2 linked regions of the Thermobifida alba genome follow. The protein of the gene in region 1 interacts with the protein of each later gene in a pairwise test. Links are inferred from orthologs where the notes say so. Each region holds a gene or a part of one and is shown on either strand. Other genes may lie near its edges.

The links.
Region 2: the proteins of mobA (region 1) and glp interact in binary tests that used the Escherichia coli proteins (3 or more experiments, as listed by UniProt). The link is inferred for Thermobifida alba from one-to-one orthologs.

What each region holds. Positions count from the first base shown.
Region 1 is NZ_CP051627.1:864,944-871,816, forward strand. What follows is about bases 2,373-5,069. They hold mobA (molybdenum cofactor guanylyltransferase), read left to right. Parts: upstream 2,373-3,296; coding sequence 3,297-3,842; downstream 3,843-5,069. Other genes in these bases: FOF52_RS04000 (hypothetical protein), read left to right, coding at 2,373-2,692; FOF52_RS04005 (GNAT family N-acetyltransferase), read right to left, coding at 2,748-3,245; FOF52_RS04015 (metallopeptidase TldD-related protein), read right to left, coding at 4,315-5,069. Also shown: FOF52_RS03985 (hypothetical protein), read right to left, coding at 237-515; FOF52_RS03990 (hypothetical protein), read right to left, coding at 533-1,027; FOF52_RS03995 (hypothetical protein), read left to right, coding at 1,608-2,225; more of FOF52_RS04000, read left to right, coding at 2,279-2,372; more of FOF52_RS04015, read right to left, coding at 5,070-5,718; FOF52_RS04020 (TldD/PmbA family protein), read right to left, coding at 5,754-6,873. UniProt on the Escherichia coli protein: Transfers a GMP moiety from GTP to Mo-molybdopterin (Mo-MPT) cofactor (Moco or molybdenum cofactor) to form Mo-molybdopterin guanine dinucleotide (Mo-MGD) cofactor.
Region 2 is NZ_CP051627.1:4,411,813-4,418,961, forward strand. Bases 1,197-4,169 are described here. They hold glp (molybdotransferase-like divisome protein Glp), read left to right. Parts: upstream 1,197-2,053; coding sequence 2,054-3,286; downstream 3,287-4,169. Other genes in these bases: galU (UTP--glucose-1-phosphate uridylyltransferase GalU), read left to right, coding at 1,197-2,023; moaC (cyclic pyranopterin monophosphate synthase MoaC), read left to right, coding at 3,328-3,816; FOF52_RS19770 (MogA/MoaB family molybdenum cofactor biosynthesis protein), read left to right, coding at 3,813-4,169. In the rest of the region: FOF52_RS19745 (FmdB family zinc ribbon protein), read right to left, coding at 1-170; FOF52_RS19750 (5-formyltetrahydrofolate cyclo-ligase), read right to left, coding at 360-947; more of galU, read left to right, coding at 1,094-1,196; more of FOF52_RS19770, read left to right, coding at 4,170-4,322; FOF52_RS19775 (GNAT family N-acetyltransferase), read left to right, coding at 4,413-5,096; sepX (divisome protein SepX/GlpR), read left to right, coding at 5,557-6,114; FOF52_RS19790 (hypothetical protein), read left to right, coding at 6,959-7,149. UniProt on the Escherichia coli protein: Catalyzes the insertion of molybdate into adenylated molybdopterin with the concomitant release of AMP.

The sequences.
Region 1 (6,873 bases):
GAGAGGCTCCTGTGCAGGTCATCCGTGGGGCGGTCGTGGGTGGCTGCCCTCAGGGCTTAGTAGGTGCCCGTCGGTATTTCCTTGACGAGATCCCCGCCGCCTACAAGGACATCAACGAGGTCATCGCGGCCCAGACCGACCTGGTGGAGGTCGTGGCGCACCTGCGGCAGGTGGTGTGCGTCAAGGGCTGACCACCGGCCCCGCCCTTCGCGGCCCGAAGGGCGGGGCCGGCGGTGTCAGGAGGGCAGGCGCAGCAGGAGCGCCGTCGCGGCCGCGGCCGCCGGGCCGCCCGCCCCCGAGGCCAGGAACACCACCGGCGGCGAGGGCGTGTCCAGCAGCAGGCCGTCGCCCACGCAGGACACGCCCGCGGCCGTGTCGAACATCCCGGAGAAGTTGCCGAACCCGCGGCCCGGTGCCCGCGGCGCCACCCCGTGCTGCAGCAGGGTGGTCGCCGCGACGTCCATCGCCGCGATGCCCGCGCCGCGCACCGCCCGCACCGTGAAGGCCGCCGCCACCGCCCACGCCAGACCGGTCAGCAGGGTGCCGGACTGCTCACCGCGACCCCGGCGAGCAGCAGCACCACCGGCGCGACGGACCGCCCGGACCGGGGCGGCCACGCGTCACCGGCAGCCAGACCGATCCCGACCGTGCCGAGCAGCAGCCCCACCGCAGAGCCGTCCGCGCCCAGGGGCTCGGCTGTCGGCAGTGTCGCGCCACGTCGTCGATTCCGTTGCAGGCGACCACCGCGCCGGACCCCAGCACCACCGCCCGTACCCGGGGCGCGCCGCAGCACCCCCGGGCCGTCCCGCGCCCCGGCCCACGGCCGGAAGGCCCGCTGCCCGCCGCCGGCGGGCAGCGGCGGCAGCCACACCGCTGAGCACAGGAAGCAGAGCGCCGCCACCGCGAGCGCCCCCCTGATCCCGACGAGCGGGAACAGCGCCGCCGCCAGCAGCGGGCCGAGCGCCTCGGCCCCGTGCGCGTCGAACCCCACAGCGGCGTTGGCGGAGGCCAGGGCAGGCCCGCGCACCAGTCCGGGCACCGCCCGCCCGCGAGGAGGCCAGGAACACCTGCCCGGCGGCCGGGTGCACCGAGACCAGCGTCAGCAGCGGCGGCAGCCACAGGGCCGCGGCCGCCGGCACCGCCGCCCGGACGGCCCCGCAGCCGACCATCACCCGCCGCGGCCCGGACCGGTCGGCCGCCACCCCGGTGAGCGGCGCCGGCAGCGCGGGCACGAAGTCCCCCACGAGCAGCAGCGCCGCCACCGCGAGCGCCTGGCCGGTCGACTCCGCGACGGACAGCATGAGCGCGACCAGCGTGACCGACTCGCCCGGCGCCGACACCGTACGGGAGCGGAACAGGACCCGGAACGGGCCGTGCGAGCGCACCGGGCCCCACCCGCCGACAGCCGTCCCGCCCCCGGACACCTCTGCGTCCACCCCGCCTCCACCGGGGACCGCGACCCGGTCCTCCCCGCTGCGACCAGCGGTGATCCCCGCCGCCGAACACCCCGGGGGTTTTCGTGGAGGCGGTCCGGGCAGACGCAAGGCGTGAAGACGCACAGCCGGGCGTCCCCAGTCCGGCACCGGAACCGATCGAGGAACGACACGATGGACAACGACCTGATCACCGGTATCGCGGTGTTTCTCGGCCTGGTGGTGATCGCGGCCGCCGCGGTCGTCGTCTTCCGGGAGCACCAGCGAGGAGACCACCCGGGGGAGCGGTCCGGTCCCGAGCACGGCCGCGGGGCGGACCGGCGGGGCCGCGGACGGGCGGACCGGGACCTCCGCGGGCGGAGGAGCCGGCGCTCCGCGTCCGGCCTGCGCGACCTCGCTCCCGAGGAGCGCGCCCGCTACGAGGACGAGTGGGCGCGCACCCAGGAACGCTTCGTCGACGACCCGGTGGCCGCCGTGGACGGCGCCGACCGGCTCACGGCCCGGGTGATGGCCGACCGCGGCTACCCCGTCGACGGCGCCGACCGGTCGGCGGAGCACGCCGACGTCGTCGGCGACTACCGGCGCGCCCACGAGAGCGCCGAACGCGGCCGCACCGGTGCGGCGACCACCGAGGAGCTGCGCGACGCGATGGTCCGCTACCGCGCGCTCTTCGCCGAACTGCTGGGCCACACCGCCCGCGGCGAGCAGCCCTCGGGACGGCACGCCGTCCCGGCGCCCCGCGACAGCGCCGAACGCGACCCGACCGCCGCAACCGGCCGGCACCGCCGCTGAGGACCGGGGCACGACAGCGACCGCCACACCACGGCACCGAGGAGGCGACGACCGTGGCACACCACGTGCACGAACCCCGTGACGTCCGCACCGACACCCACACGCCTGCGGCGCACTCCACCGAGCACACCGCACAGCCCGGCGGCCGGGCCGACCGGGGCCTCGCCGCGCCGCGGCCACGCACCGCAGAGGAGGCCGACGAGCCCGCCGGCGCGGACCGGTTCCAGGCCCGCTGGCGCAGGATCCAGAGCGACTTCGTCGACGACCCGCGTGCCAGTGTCGCCGCCGCCGACGGTCTCGTCGGCGAAGCCATCGAACAGCTCACCGCCCGCCTCAACGAACGCAGGCGGCGCATCGAGTCGAGCTGGCAGCGGCGCAGCGAGGGCGGCGGCGACACCGAGCGGCTGCGCGTGGCGCTGCGGGAGTACCGCTCCCTGCTCGACCAGCTCACCATGACGCCGTGGTGACCCGTGCGGCGGCCGCCGTGTCCGCACAGCGCGGCGGGGCCGAGGGGCCGGCGGCTCAGTCCCGCCGCGCGGAGTCCAGCCGCAGCCCGTAGGCGAGCAGGGGCAGTCCCGGCTGCGGGCTCCAGTCGCGTTCCGGGAGCCGGACGAACCCCTCCGAGGCGTACAGCCGCCGCGCGGCGACCATGACCGGCTGGGTGGACAGCACCAGGTGCGCCGTGCCCGCCCGCGCCGCCCGCTCGACCACGGTGCGCAGCAGCAGCCTGCCCACGCCGCGCCGCTGCGCGTGCGGCGCCACGGCCAGCGCACGCACCTCGGCCTCGTCCGGGGAGACGGTGATCTCGCTGTCCTCTTGGAAGGGGCGCAGCGTGACGGTACCGAGGAGGTCGTCGCCGTCCACGGCGACCAGCACCTCCCCGATGCCGCTGGTGCCCAGGGCACGCAGCACGGGGGCGTAGGGGGAGTCGGGGGCGAGCACTCCCTGCTCGGTGTAGGCGCGTACGCGCAGTTCGCCGACACGGGGCAGCTCGTCGGGGCGGGCGTTACGGACCAGCATGGGTCCATGAAACCGTAGGGACCGCACGGCACGGGACGACGGGGAGCGGGAGTGGACGGTTTCGACGCGGTGATCCTGGCGGGCGGGGCGGCGCGGCGGCTGGGCGGCGTCGACAAGCCCGGCCTGCGGGTGGGCGGGCGCGCCATGCTGGAGTGGGTGGTCGAGGCGGTGCACGAGGCCTCCGCGGTCGTCGTGGTGGGGCCGGCGCGTCCCAGCCCGCCGGCCCGCTACGTCCGCGAGGACCCGCCCGGCGCGGGGCCGCTGCCCGCCCTGCGCACCGGCCTGGCCGAGGTCGGCTCGGCCTGGTTCGCGCTGCTGGCCGCCGACATGCCGTTCCTCGACGGCGCTGCGGTGGCGGCACTGCGCGCGGCCGCCGCCCCCGGGGCCGGGGCCGTCCTGGTGGACGCGGAGGGGCAGCCGCAGTGGCTGGCGGGGGTGTGGCGCACCGCGGCGGTGCGCGCCGCCGTCGCCGACTACGCCGGGAGTTCGCTGCGCGGCCTGCTCGCCCCCCTGGGGCCGGCCCGGGTGGCGTTTGCGGAGGCCGCCCGGGACTGCGACACGCCCGAGGAGTTGGCGCGGGCCCGCCGCGACCGGTGAGCACCGCGGGGAAAGTGCGCCGCCCGGCGGGAACACGGCCGCGGCCACGCCGATCCGAACCGGATTCCAGGCATCCCGGGCGTCGCCGCGGTTTTTCTGACGCACCGTGGCGAAGAAAGCGCGCCTAGGAGGCGGGCAAAAAGAAAAACGACGCCGGGTGGCTACGGGGGCAAACCACCCGACGTCGTGATCGGTGTTTCGACGGGGGCTCGAAACACCGGTCTGTACGCCTCAGCGGGGGACTGAGGCGCTGGTGACTAATCTACACCGCTGTGCCCTAAATTACGTCAAGAGTCTATTACGACGGGATCTCGGGAGAGTTCCGCTGATTCCACGGGGTTTGCCGACGAGGCCCCGTTTTGCGGAGCGGGAGGCGTGGAGCACGAATTGTTCAAAAGATCAACCAAAACGGAGCCAATGTGCGACGGCACGGAAAACGGACGTCCCGGCCGTCGCACACCGGACAGGCAGCTCAGGAAGCCTGGCTCACCGACGACATGTTGAAATCCGGGACGCGCACCGGCGGCATCGCGGTCCGCGGGAAGTACTCGCCGAACTCGCGGGAGAACGTCGGAGTCGTCCGGCCGACCTCGCTCACCCGCTCCAGCAGGCTCACCGGCGACTCGTTGAACCGGAAGTTGTTCACCGCCCCCCGCACCTCGCCGTCCTCGACCAGGTACACCCCGTCGCGGGTGAGACCCGTGAGGAGCATGGTCCGCGGATCCACCATCCTGATGTACCACAGGCAGGTCAGCAGCAGCCCCCGCTCGGTGGCGGCCACCATGTCGTCCAGGGACGCCGTCGCCCCCGGCAGCTCCAGGACCAGGTTGTCGGCCTCCGGCGTCAGCGGCAGCGCGGTCAGTGTCGCCGAGTCGTAGGTCTGCACCAGCCGCGCCAGTTCGCCGTCGCTGATCCACTCGGTCGCGCCGACCGGTCTTCCGTTGTCGAAGGCGCTGATCCGCCGCCCCGGCGCGTCGGCCAGCACGAACGGCGCGCACTCCAGCCCGGGCTCGGCCGGGTCGGAACGCAGCCGCAGCGGCAGCGGGGACAGCCGCTCGCCCACCCGGGTGCCGCCCCGCGGCGAGGAGAAGGCCGTGCGCCCCTCGAAGGCGTCGCGCGCCCCCAGACCCCAGTACAGGTCGGTCATCAGGTCGGCGACTGCGGCGGGCGGCAGCAGCGTCTCGTAGCGTCCCGCGGGCAGCTCCACGGTGGTGCGCGCCCAGGCGATCCGCCGCTCCAGCTCGGCCTCCAGCGCCGCGACGTCGACGTCGGTGAAGTCGCGCGTGGCCTGACCCACCCAGGTGGAGTGGTGCGGGCCCTCGGACTTGGCGTTGAGGTCGAGGCTGCCGGACGGCTGGTCGTGGCGGAGCCGCAGCCCCGTGGAGGAGCCCAGGAAGGTGGCGGACAGCGAGTGCTGCGCGTAGCCGTACAGCCGCACCCCCGCCTGCACGGACCGTTGGAACGCCTTGCCCAGCTCCGGCGCGAAGTCGGAGAACACCCCGATGTCGGAGGCGGGGACCGGGGCGTCCCAGGCGCACGTGGAGCGGCCCGCGGAACCGGGGTCCGGCAGCGGGTGCGCCCCCTCGGCGGGCGCCGCCCCGCGCGCGGCCTCCTCGGAGGCGCGCACCAGTTCCTCCAGCTGGTCGTCGCGCAGCCCGCTGCGGGTCACCGAGCCCACCCGGACCCCCGCGGAGTCCGTCACCAGCGAGATCACCGTGACCGAGCGGCTCCGGGTGACCCCGTTGGTGGTCAGCGAGTTGTTGGCCCAGCGCAGGTTGGCCGTGCTGGTCTCGGTCACCAGCACCATGCAGTCGTCGGCGCGCGACAGCTCCAGCGCGCGCTCGGTCACGGCCTGCGCGGACAGCGACTGGCTCACGGTTGTTCCCTTCGGTTGCAAGGAGTGCGCGCCGTTCACGACCGGGCCTCCCGGGCGGTGTTGAGCACCCGCACCGCCTCGAACAGGGCGCTGGGACAGCCGTGGCTGACCGGGGCGACCTGTCCGGGCTGGCCCTTGCCGCAGTTGAACGCCCCGCCCAGCACGTAGGTCTCGGGGCCGCCCAGGGCGCGCAGCGAGTTCCAGAACTCGGTGGTGGTCGCCTGGTAGGCCACGTCACGCACCTGGTGGGTGATGCGGCCGTCCCGGATCCGGTAGAAGCGCTGCCCGGTGAACTGGAAGTTGTACCGCTGCATGTCGATCGACCAGCTGCGGTCGCCCACGATGTAGAGGCCGTCGTCGACCTGGCGGATCAGCTCCCGGGTGTCGGGGCCGCGCGGGTCGGGCTGGAGCGAGACGTTGGCCATGCGCTGGATCGGCATGGTCGCCGGGGAGTCGGCGAACGCGCAGCCGTTGGAACGCTCGTGGCCCGTCAGGTGCGAGATGCGCCGGTCCCGCTGGAACCCGGTGAGCACCCCCTCGGTCACCAGGGGGAACGACGAGGTGGCCACGCCCTCGTCGTCGTAGCCGATGGTGGCCAGGCCGTGCTCGACGGTGCGGTCTCCGGTGACGTTCATGATCTCCGAACCGTAGCGCAGCGAGCCGACCTGGTCGGGCGTGGCGAAGGAGGTGCCCGCGTAGGCGGCCTCGTAGCCGAGGGCGCGGTCCAGTTCGGTGGCGTGCCCGATGGACTCGTGGATCGTCAGCCACAGGTTGGACGGGTCGATGACCAGGTCGTAGACGCCCGGCTCCACCCCGGGCGCGGCGACCTTCTCGGCCAGCAGTTCGGGCAGCTCGGCGAGTTCGGCCTCCACCGTCGGCAGGTACTCCTGGCCCTGCCCCACCGGCGGGGAGAGGGTCCGCATGCTCTCCAGCCGCCCCTGGGCGGTGGACATCACCTCCACCACCGGGTGCAGGCGCACCCGCTGCTGGGTGGTCACGGTTCCGGCGGTGTCGGCGTAGAACTTCTGCTCCTTGGCCGCCAGCAGGCTCGCGTCGACGTGGTCCACCCGGGGGTCGGCCAGCAGGCGGCGGCTCCACTCGGCGAGCTGGTCGGCGGTGTCGCGCAGCGGGACCGTGAACGGGTCGACCTCGTAG
Region 2 (7,149 bases), 3.5 Mb from region 1 along the record:
GTGTCGCTCTTGGCGGAGGAGGTCAGCGCGGAGCTGTTGGAGCTGGACGTGTTGTCGGTGCGGTAGAAACCCGACCCCTTGAAGACGATGCCGACCGCGGAGTACACCTTGCGCAGCCTGCCCTGGCACTCGGGGCAGGTGGTCAACGGATCGTCGCTGAAGCTCTGCACGACCTCAAGGTCGGCGCCGCACTCGGTGCAAGCGTACTGGTACGTAGGCACGGGTCCTCCTAGCTGGCACTCTCACCCGACGACTGCTAAATAGTACGCCGTCGGCCCACCTGGACGCGACAACGGGGGTGGTAACGCGGCCCGGGCCGCCCACCGGACAACGGAGCCCCGGAGGCCGGGCTCCCCACGCTACCGGGCCGTCGACCACACCACGCCGCGGCCGGGAGTCACCACCGCCCGCACCGGACGGTCGTGCGGTTCGACGGGCACCGCGTCCACCAGTTCGTCGTCGTAGACCACGGCCAGCGACAGCGCCTGCGCCCCCACGAGGGCCAGCACCCGGTCGTAGCAGCCCGCCCCCCTGCCGAGCCGGCGGCCCGCCGGGTCCACCGCCAGAGCCGGACAGACCAGCACACCGGCTCCGCGCACCGCGTCCACCCCGAGCCGCGGACCGGCGGGCTCGACCAGGCCGCGCCCGGCCGGTGCCAGCGACTCCGGGCCGGTGTAGGCGGCCCAGTCCAGCTCCCCGCTGTCCAGGAAGACCGGGAGCAGCACGCGGTGGCCGCGCTCGAACAGGGCCGCCACCAGCAGACGGGTGTCCGGCTCGGAACCCACCGCGTAGTAGGCCGCCACGGTGCTCGCGGAGGCTGTCGCGGGGAGCGCCAGCACCGCGTCCCGGATCTTCGCGCCGGCCGCGGCGCGCTCCCGCTCGGACCGCCCCCGGCGCGCGGCGAGCACCCGCCGCCGCAGGTCGCGCTTGCTCTGCGTACCGTCCACGAGGGGCCAGTCTGCCAGGTGCGCCCGCCGGACCGGACGGCGGCCGAGGTGAACCCCGGGCGACGCGACGCTGAAATGACGACGCGAAAACGCCGGTGACCGCGTGTGACACGTGCCGGACATGGCAGTGTCCTAAGGTGCGGAACATGGCAGATGAACAGCGCTCTGTAACTCAGGTGACCAAAGCGGTCATCCCCGTCGCGGGACTGGGCACCAGATTCCTGCCCGCCACCAAGTCCACGCCCAAGGAGATGCTGCCGATCGTCGACAAGCCGGCGATCCAGTACGTCGTGGAGGAGGCCGTCTCCGCGGGCCTCGACGACGTCCTGATGATCACCGGGCGCAACAAGCGCTCCATCGAGGACCACTTCGACCGGGCCTACGAACTGGAGGAGGCGCTGCGCGTCAAGGCCGACACGGACCGGCTCAACGCGGTCCGCGAGTCCAGCGACCTCGCCCAGGTCCACTACGTGCGCCAGGGGGAGCCGCGCGGCCTGGGGCACGCCGTGCTGTGCGGCGCCGCCCACGTGGGCGGCGAACCGTTCGCGGTGCTGCTCGGCGATGACCTCATCGGAGCCCGCGAGACGCTGCTCAAGCGGATGATCGAGGTCCGCCAGACCTACGGGGGCAGCGTCATCGCCCTCATGGAGGTCGAACCCGAACAGGTGTCGCTGTACGGCTGCGCCGCGATCCAGCCCACCGACGAGCCCGACGTCGTGACCGTCACCGACCTCGTCGAGAAGCCCGCCGTGGACCAGGCGCCCAGCCGCTGGGCGATCATCGGCCGCTACATCTGCGACCCCGGCATCTTCGACGTGCTGCGCAAGACCCCGCCCGGACGCGGCGGCGAGATCCAGCTGACCGACGCGCTCCGCGAACTCGCCCGGCGCGGCCCCGCCGAGGGCGGACCCGTCCACGGCGTGCTGTTCCGCGGCCAACGCTACGACACCGGCAACAAGGTCGACTACCTTCGCACCGTGGTGGAGTTCGCCTGCGAGCGCCCGGACCTGGCCGAGGAGTTCCTGCCGTGGCTGCGGGACTTCCTCGCGAGGCACGAGGCCGGCTCCACCAGGTAGTCGAACGGACCGATCCGGCGGGGGGAACCGATGAAGAGCGTCGAACAGCACGTCAGCGACATCCTGGCGGTGGTGTCCCGCCCCGAACCGATCGAGCTGGACCTGCTCCGCGCGCACGGGGCGGTGCTCGCCGAACCGGTGACGGCGAAGGTCCCGCTTCCGCCGTTCGACAACTCCGCCGTGGACGGCTACGCGGTCCGCGCCGCGGACGTGGCCGCGGCCACCCCGCAGACCCCGGTGACGCTGCCGGTCGTGGCGGACATCCCCGCGGGGGACTCCTTCTCCTCGGCCATTCCCGCCGGCTGCTGCGCGCGCATCATGACCGGGGCCCCGCTGCCCGCGGGCGCGGACGCGGTGGTGCCCGTGGAGTGGACCGACGGAGGCGTGGCCACGGTGACCGTCCGGCGCGCGGCCGAGTCCGGCGACGCGGTCCGGACGGCGGGCGGCGACGTCAAGGAGGGCGCCGAGGTGCTCCCTCCCGGAGTCCGGATCGGCCCCGCGGAGACCGCGGTGCTCGCCGCGGTCGGACGCCGCTCGGTGGCGGTCTACCCGCGTCCCCGGGTCGTCGTGCTCGGCACCGGGGAGGAACTGGTCGAACCGGGCCGCCCCCTCGGCCCCGGACAGATCTGGGAGTCCAACAGCTTCATGCTCACCGCGGCCGCCATCGAGGCGGGCTGCGAGGGCTACCGGTACGGCTTCGTCGGCGACGACCCCTCCGAGGTGCTCGCCGCCGTCCAGGACGCCCTGGTGCAGGCCGACATCGTCATCACCAGCGGCGGTGTCAGCATGGGCGCCTACGACGCGGTCAAGGAGGTGCTGCTGCGCCTGGGCACGGTCCGCTTCGAGAAGGTGGCCGTGCAGCCGGGGATGCCGCAGGGCTACGGCACCGTGGGGGAGGAGCGCGTCCCGGTCATCACCCTGCCGGGCAACCCGGTCAGCTCCTACGTCTCCTTCTACCTGTTCGTGCTGCCCGCGCTGCGCAAGATGAGCGGGCTGCCCCAGGAGCAGCTGCCGTCGGTGCGGGCACGGCTGCTGGCCCCCGTCCCCTCGTCGCCCCGGGGCAGGCGCTCCTACCTGCGCGCGGTCCTGGACTACGACGCGGCGGGCGGGGACGTCGCCTACACGGCGCTGCCCGTCAGTCGGCAGGGGTCGCACCAGCTGTCCGCGCTCGCGGAGACCAATGCGCTCGTGGTGGTGCCCGAACAGGTCACCGAGCTGGCCGAGGGCGACGTCGTCGAGGCGGTCCGGCTCCCCCACCGGTAGGCTCCCGCCTGACGTCCCCGTCCAGGAGAGCACGGTCACCCATGTCCGACACGCACCCTTCCGGTTTCCCGCACCTCGACCCCTCCGGCGCGGCGCGCATGGTCGACGTGTCCGCCAAGGAGGTCACCGCCCGCACCGCCGTCGCGACCGGTCGGGTCCTGCTGTCGCCCGAGGCGGTCACCGCCCTGCGGGAGGGGGAGGTGCCCAAGGGCGACGCGCTCGCCGTGGCCCGCATCGCCGGCATCCAGGGCGCCAAACGCACCCCCGACCTGGTCCCGCTGTGCCACCCCATCGCGGTGCACGGCGTCGACGTCGCGCTGACGGTGGTGGACAGCGGTGTCGACATCAGGGCCACCGTGCGCACCGCGGACCGCACCGGGGTGGAGATGGAGGCGCTGACCTGTGTGATGACGGCGGCGCTGGGGCTGATCGACATGGTCAAGGCCCTCGACCCGGAGGCGGTCGTCACCGACGTGCGGGTGGAGGAGAAGACCGGCGGCAGGACCGGCCACTGGCGGCGGTCCGGGTGAGCGAGGCGACCGTCCCCCGCGTGGTCGTCGTCACCGTCTCGGACCGGGCGGCCGCAGGAGTGTACCGGGACCGTTCGGGGCCGCTGCTCGTCGAGTTGGCCGCGGAGGCGGGATGCGCGGTCGACGGCCCGTGGGTGGTGCCCGACGGTCCGCCCGTCACCGAGGCGCTGCGCCGGGCGCTGGCCGAGGGCTACGACGCGGCGCTGACCACCGGCGGCACCGGACTCGCCCCGCGCGACGCCACCCCCGAGGCCACCCGGCCGCTGCTGGAGTACGAGATTCCTGGCCTGGCCGAGGCGCTGCGCGCGGCGGGGCGCGACCGGGGGGTGCCCGCGGCGGTGCTCTCCCGTGGACTGGCGGGCGTGGCCCGCGCCGGAAGCCACCGCATGCTCGTGGTCAACCTGCCCGGCTCCACCGGCGGGGTGCGCGACGGCATGGCGGTGCTCGCCCCGGTCCTCGTCCACGCCGTCGACCAGATCCGGGGCGGTGGCCACGGCCGTCCGTGACGGCGGGGAATTTTCCGGGTTTGCCTTCCCGGGCAGGGTGTGAAGGAGAATGATGGGTCCTGGTGGGAGGCACGAGGGACGGTGAGACGGATGCGGGGTTGGCCGGTGTCCCTGGCAGAGGGGGAGGTCGGACTGCGCCCGCTGAGACTGCGTGACGCCGCGGTGCTGCGGGAGACCCGCGCCCGCAATGCCGAGTGGCTGCGCCCCTGGGAGCCCACCCACCCCGAGCTGCCGGCGCAGAGCGACGGCCTGCTCCCCTACCTGGCCATGGTGCAGGCGGTCCGCCGGGAGGCCCGGCACGGCGTCGCGATGCCGTGGGCGGTCACCTGGGAGGGCCGGTTCGTCGGCCAGGTCACGGTCGGCTCGATCACCTGGGGGTCGGCGCGTTCGGCGCAGATCGGCTACTGGCTCGACAGCGCCTACGCCGGACGCGGGGTGATGCCCACCGCGGTCGCGCTGGCGGTCGACCACTCCTTCTTCACCGTGGGACTGCACCGGGTGGAGGCCAGCATCCGCCCCGAGAACCACAAGAGCCGGCGGGTGGTCGAGAAGCTCGGTTTCCGCGAGGAGGGGCTGCGCAAGCGCCAGCTGCACATCGACGGCGCGTGGCGGGACCACCTCTGCTACGCCCTCACCGTCGAGGACGTCCCGGGGGGCCTGCTCACCCGGTGGCGGAAGGTGCGGGAGCAGCGCAGCGGGGACGGCCGGCACGGGCGGGCCGCCCCGGAGGAGACACGCGGGATGCCGCGGAGCCGGTCCGACCGGCCCCGCTGAGGACGCCGGCCCCCGAGTCGGAGGGGGAGCGGGACCGCGCCGGGACGGAATCCGGTCCGCCCGAGTTCCGGGCGTGGCGGGCCACCGTTTGCTACTCTCCGTATCTATCGGGCGGCTTTCTGTCCAGTTCGTCTTTGACCAGCGGTTTCCTCAATGGGAACATGGTCCGGAGATAAAGGACAAGAACAGATCTCACGACACTCCGGTTCCAATACCGCGCATTCCTGGACACCGGGTCGTACGGTGCGTTGAGGGCGCATCACTGATGCGGGCAGTGTGTAGGTGCGGTGCGTTGGGGACGGCGGGATGACGACTGGCAGGGCGACTCCGGGTGGTCCGGTCGTGCCGTCGGCTGCGGGCCGCCCGTTCGCGGAATGAGAGCGCCCGTGGAGTCGGTACCGGAGGGCACGCGAGGAAGACGCCGGGCGACGTTCGTGGATCGGCGACCCGAGGAGGAGCGGTGAGCAGCTCTCCTCTGTACCTGGCGATCGTGGCCGTGTGGATCCTGGTCCTCGTGCCGATGCTGCTGCGTCGCGACGCCGCGGACCCGGCGGCCGACGGGTTGCGCCGCGACCAGGCCGAGGACGAGGCGTCCAACGGGGAGGCCGGAACCGCGGAGCCGGAGGTCGAGCACGTCACGCACGCCGAGCCGCCTCCGGTGCTCCCGCGGCCGGCCCGGGTCAGCCGGGCGCGGATCATCGCGCGCCGCCGCCGCCGCACCAGTGCGCTGGCCCTGCTGCTGCTCGCCACGGGGGCGGCCGTGGTCATGGGTCTGGGGCCGTGGTGGGTGCTCGCCCCGCCCGTCCTGCTGATGGCGGGGCACCTGGTACTGCTGCGTGAGGCGGCCAAGGCCGACGCGGAGCAGCGCGCGGCCCGGCAGGCCCGCCGCCGCGCGCTCCGGCGGGCCCGCCGCTCCGCGGAGGCGGCCCGGCAGGCGGAGGTGGTCGAGCTCACCGACCGGCGCAACCAGGTCTACGACCAGTACACCGACGCGCAGCGCCGTGCCGCGGGGGACTGACCGGAGGGCGTCGGAGGCGTGGGGCCGCGCGGAGCGGAGCCGTGCCCCGCCCGCCGCGGCGGACGCCATCCGTTCGAAGCAGCGCTCCAAAGCTGGTAATCTCTTAGACGTCGTCGCACGGCGACAGCCATGAGGGGCTATAGCGCAGTCCGGTAGCGCACCTCGTTCGCATCGAGGGGGTCAGGGGTTCAAATCCCCTTAGCTCCACATCACAGCCCGTTCCACCCGTGGGTGGGGCGGGCTTCGGCTTTTCTCCCACCGCCCCCTCCGGCGGAAGCGCCGGCGACGTCCACCGGCGCCGTGCGGCGGCTGTGGAAATGCCTCCTCCGTGACCGGCGGAAACGGTGTCGAATTCCGCCCTCCGGCGGAGGCGAAACGGGCGGGCTTCGGCGGGGCGTCCACAGGGGAATAGTGATCAACGGATTACGGTGATCACCATCGGTTCCGTCCACTGAAACTTTTGCCATCACTGTCTTTCGCAAAGGAAATCGCTGCTCATTCGGAGGAGAGCTGTTCCGTGGTCGGAGTGCGCGGCGGCCGTGGCCGTAGGGCTGCCGGGACCCGCACCGGAGCGCGTTCCCCCGGCGCCCCAGGGGCTGTGCGGCTCCCGTGGGCCGGTACCGGCCGGCCCGGCGGGGCGGGAAAACCTCCACGGCGGGGACGTGGACTTTCCGCGGTCCCGCGGTACGGAGGACCAGGTGAGCGGAATAGTCAGCATCTGAGCAAAGAATCCCGATGGGAGGCAATGGGCGAAAAGTGACCCTTCTGGGTGTTGTGTACTTCATGCCTTATGGGCAATCTTGTGACTCGGGGATGGACACGAGTCGCAACCGAAGGATGCATTGTGATCAAGAAGATCTGCGCAGTGGCCGCCTTGACCGCCGCGGCCATTTTCGGCTCGGCCGGCGCGGCGTCGGCTGACGCACCGGGGACCGAGTTCAGAGGCTGGACCTGGTGGCTGGGAACCGAGGTCACCGAGATCGCCGAAGAGGTCGCCGACGCCATCGCGGAGACCGATGACGACGGCGGCGTGTT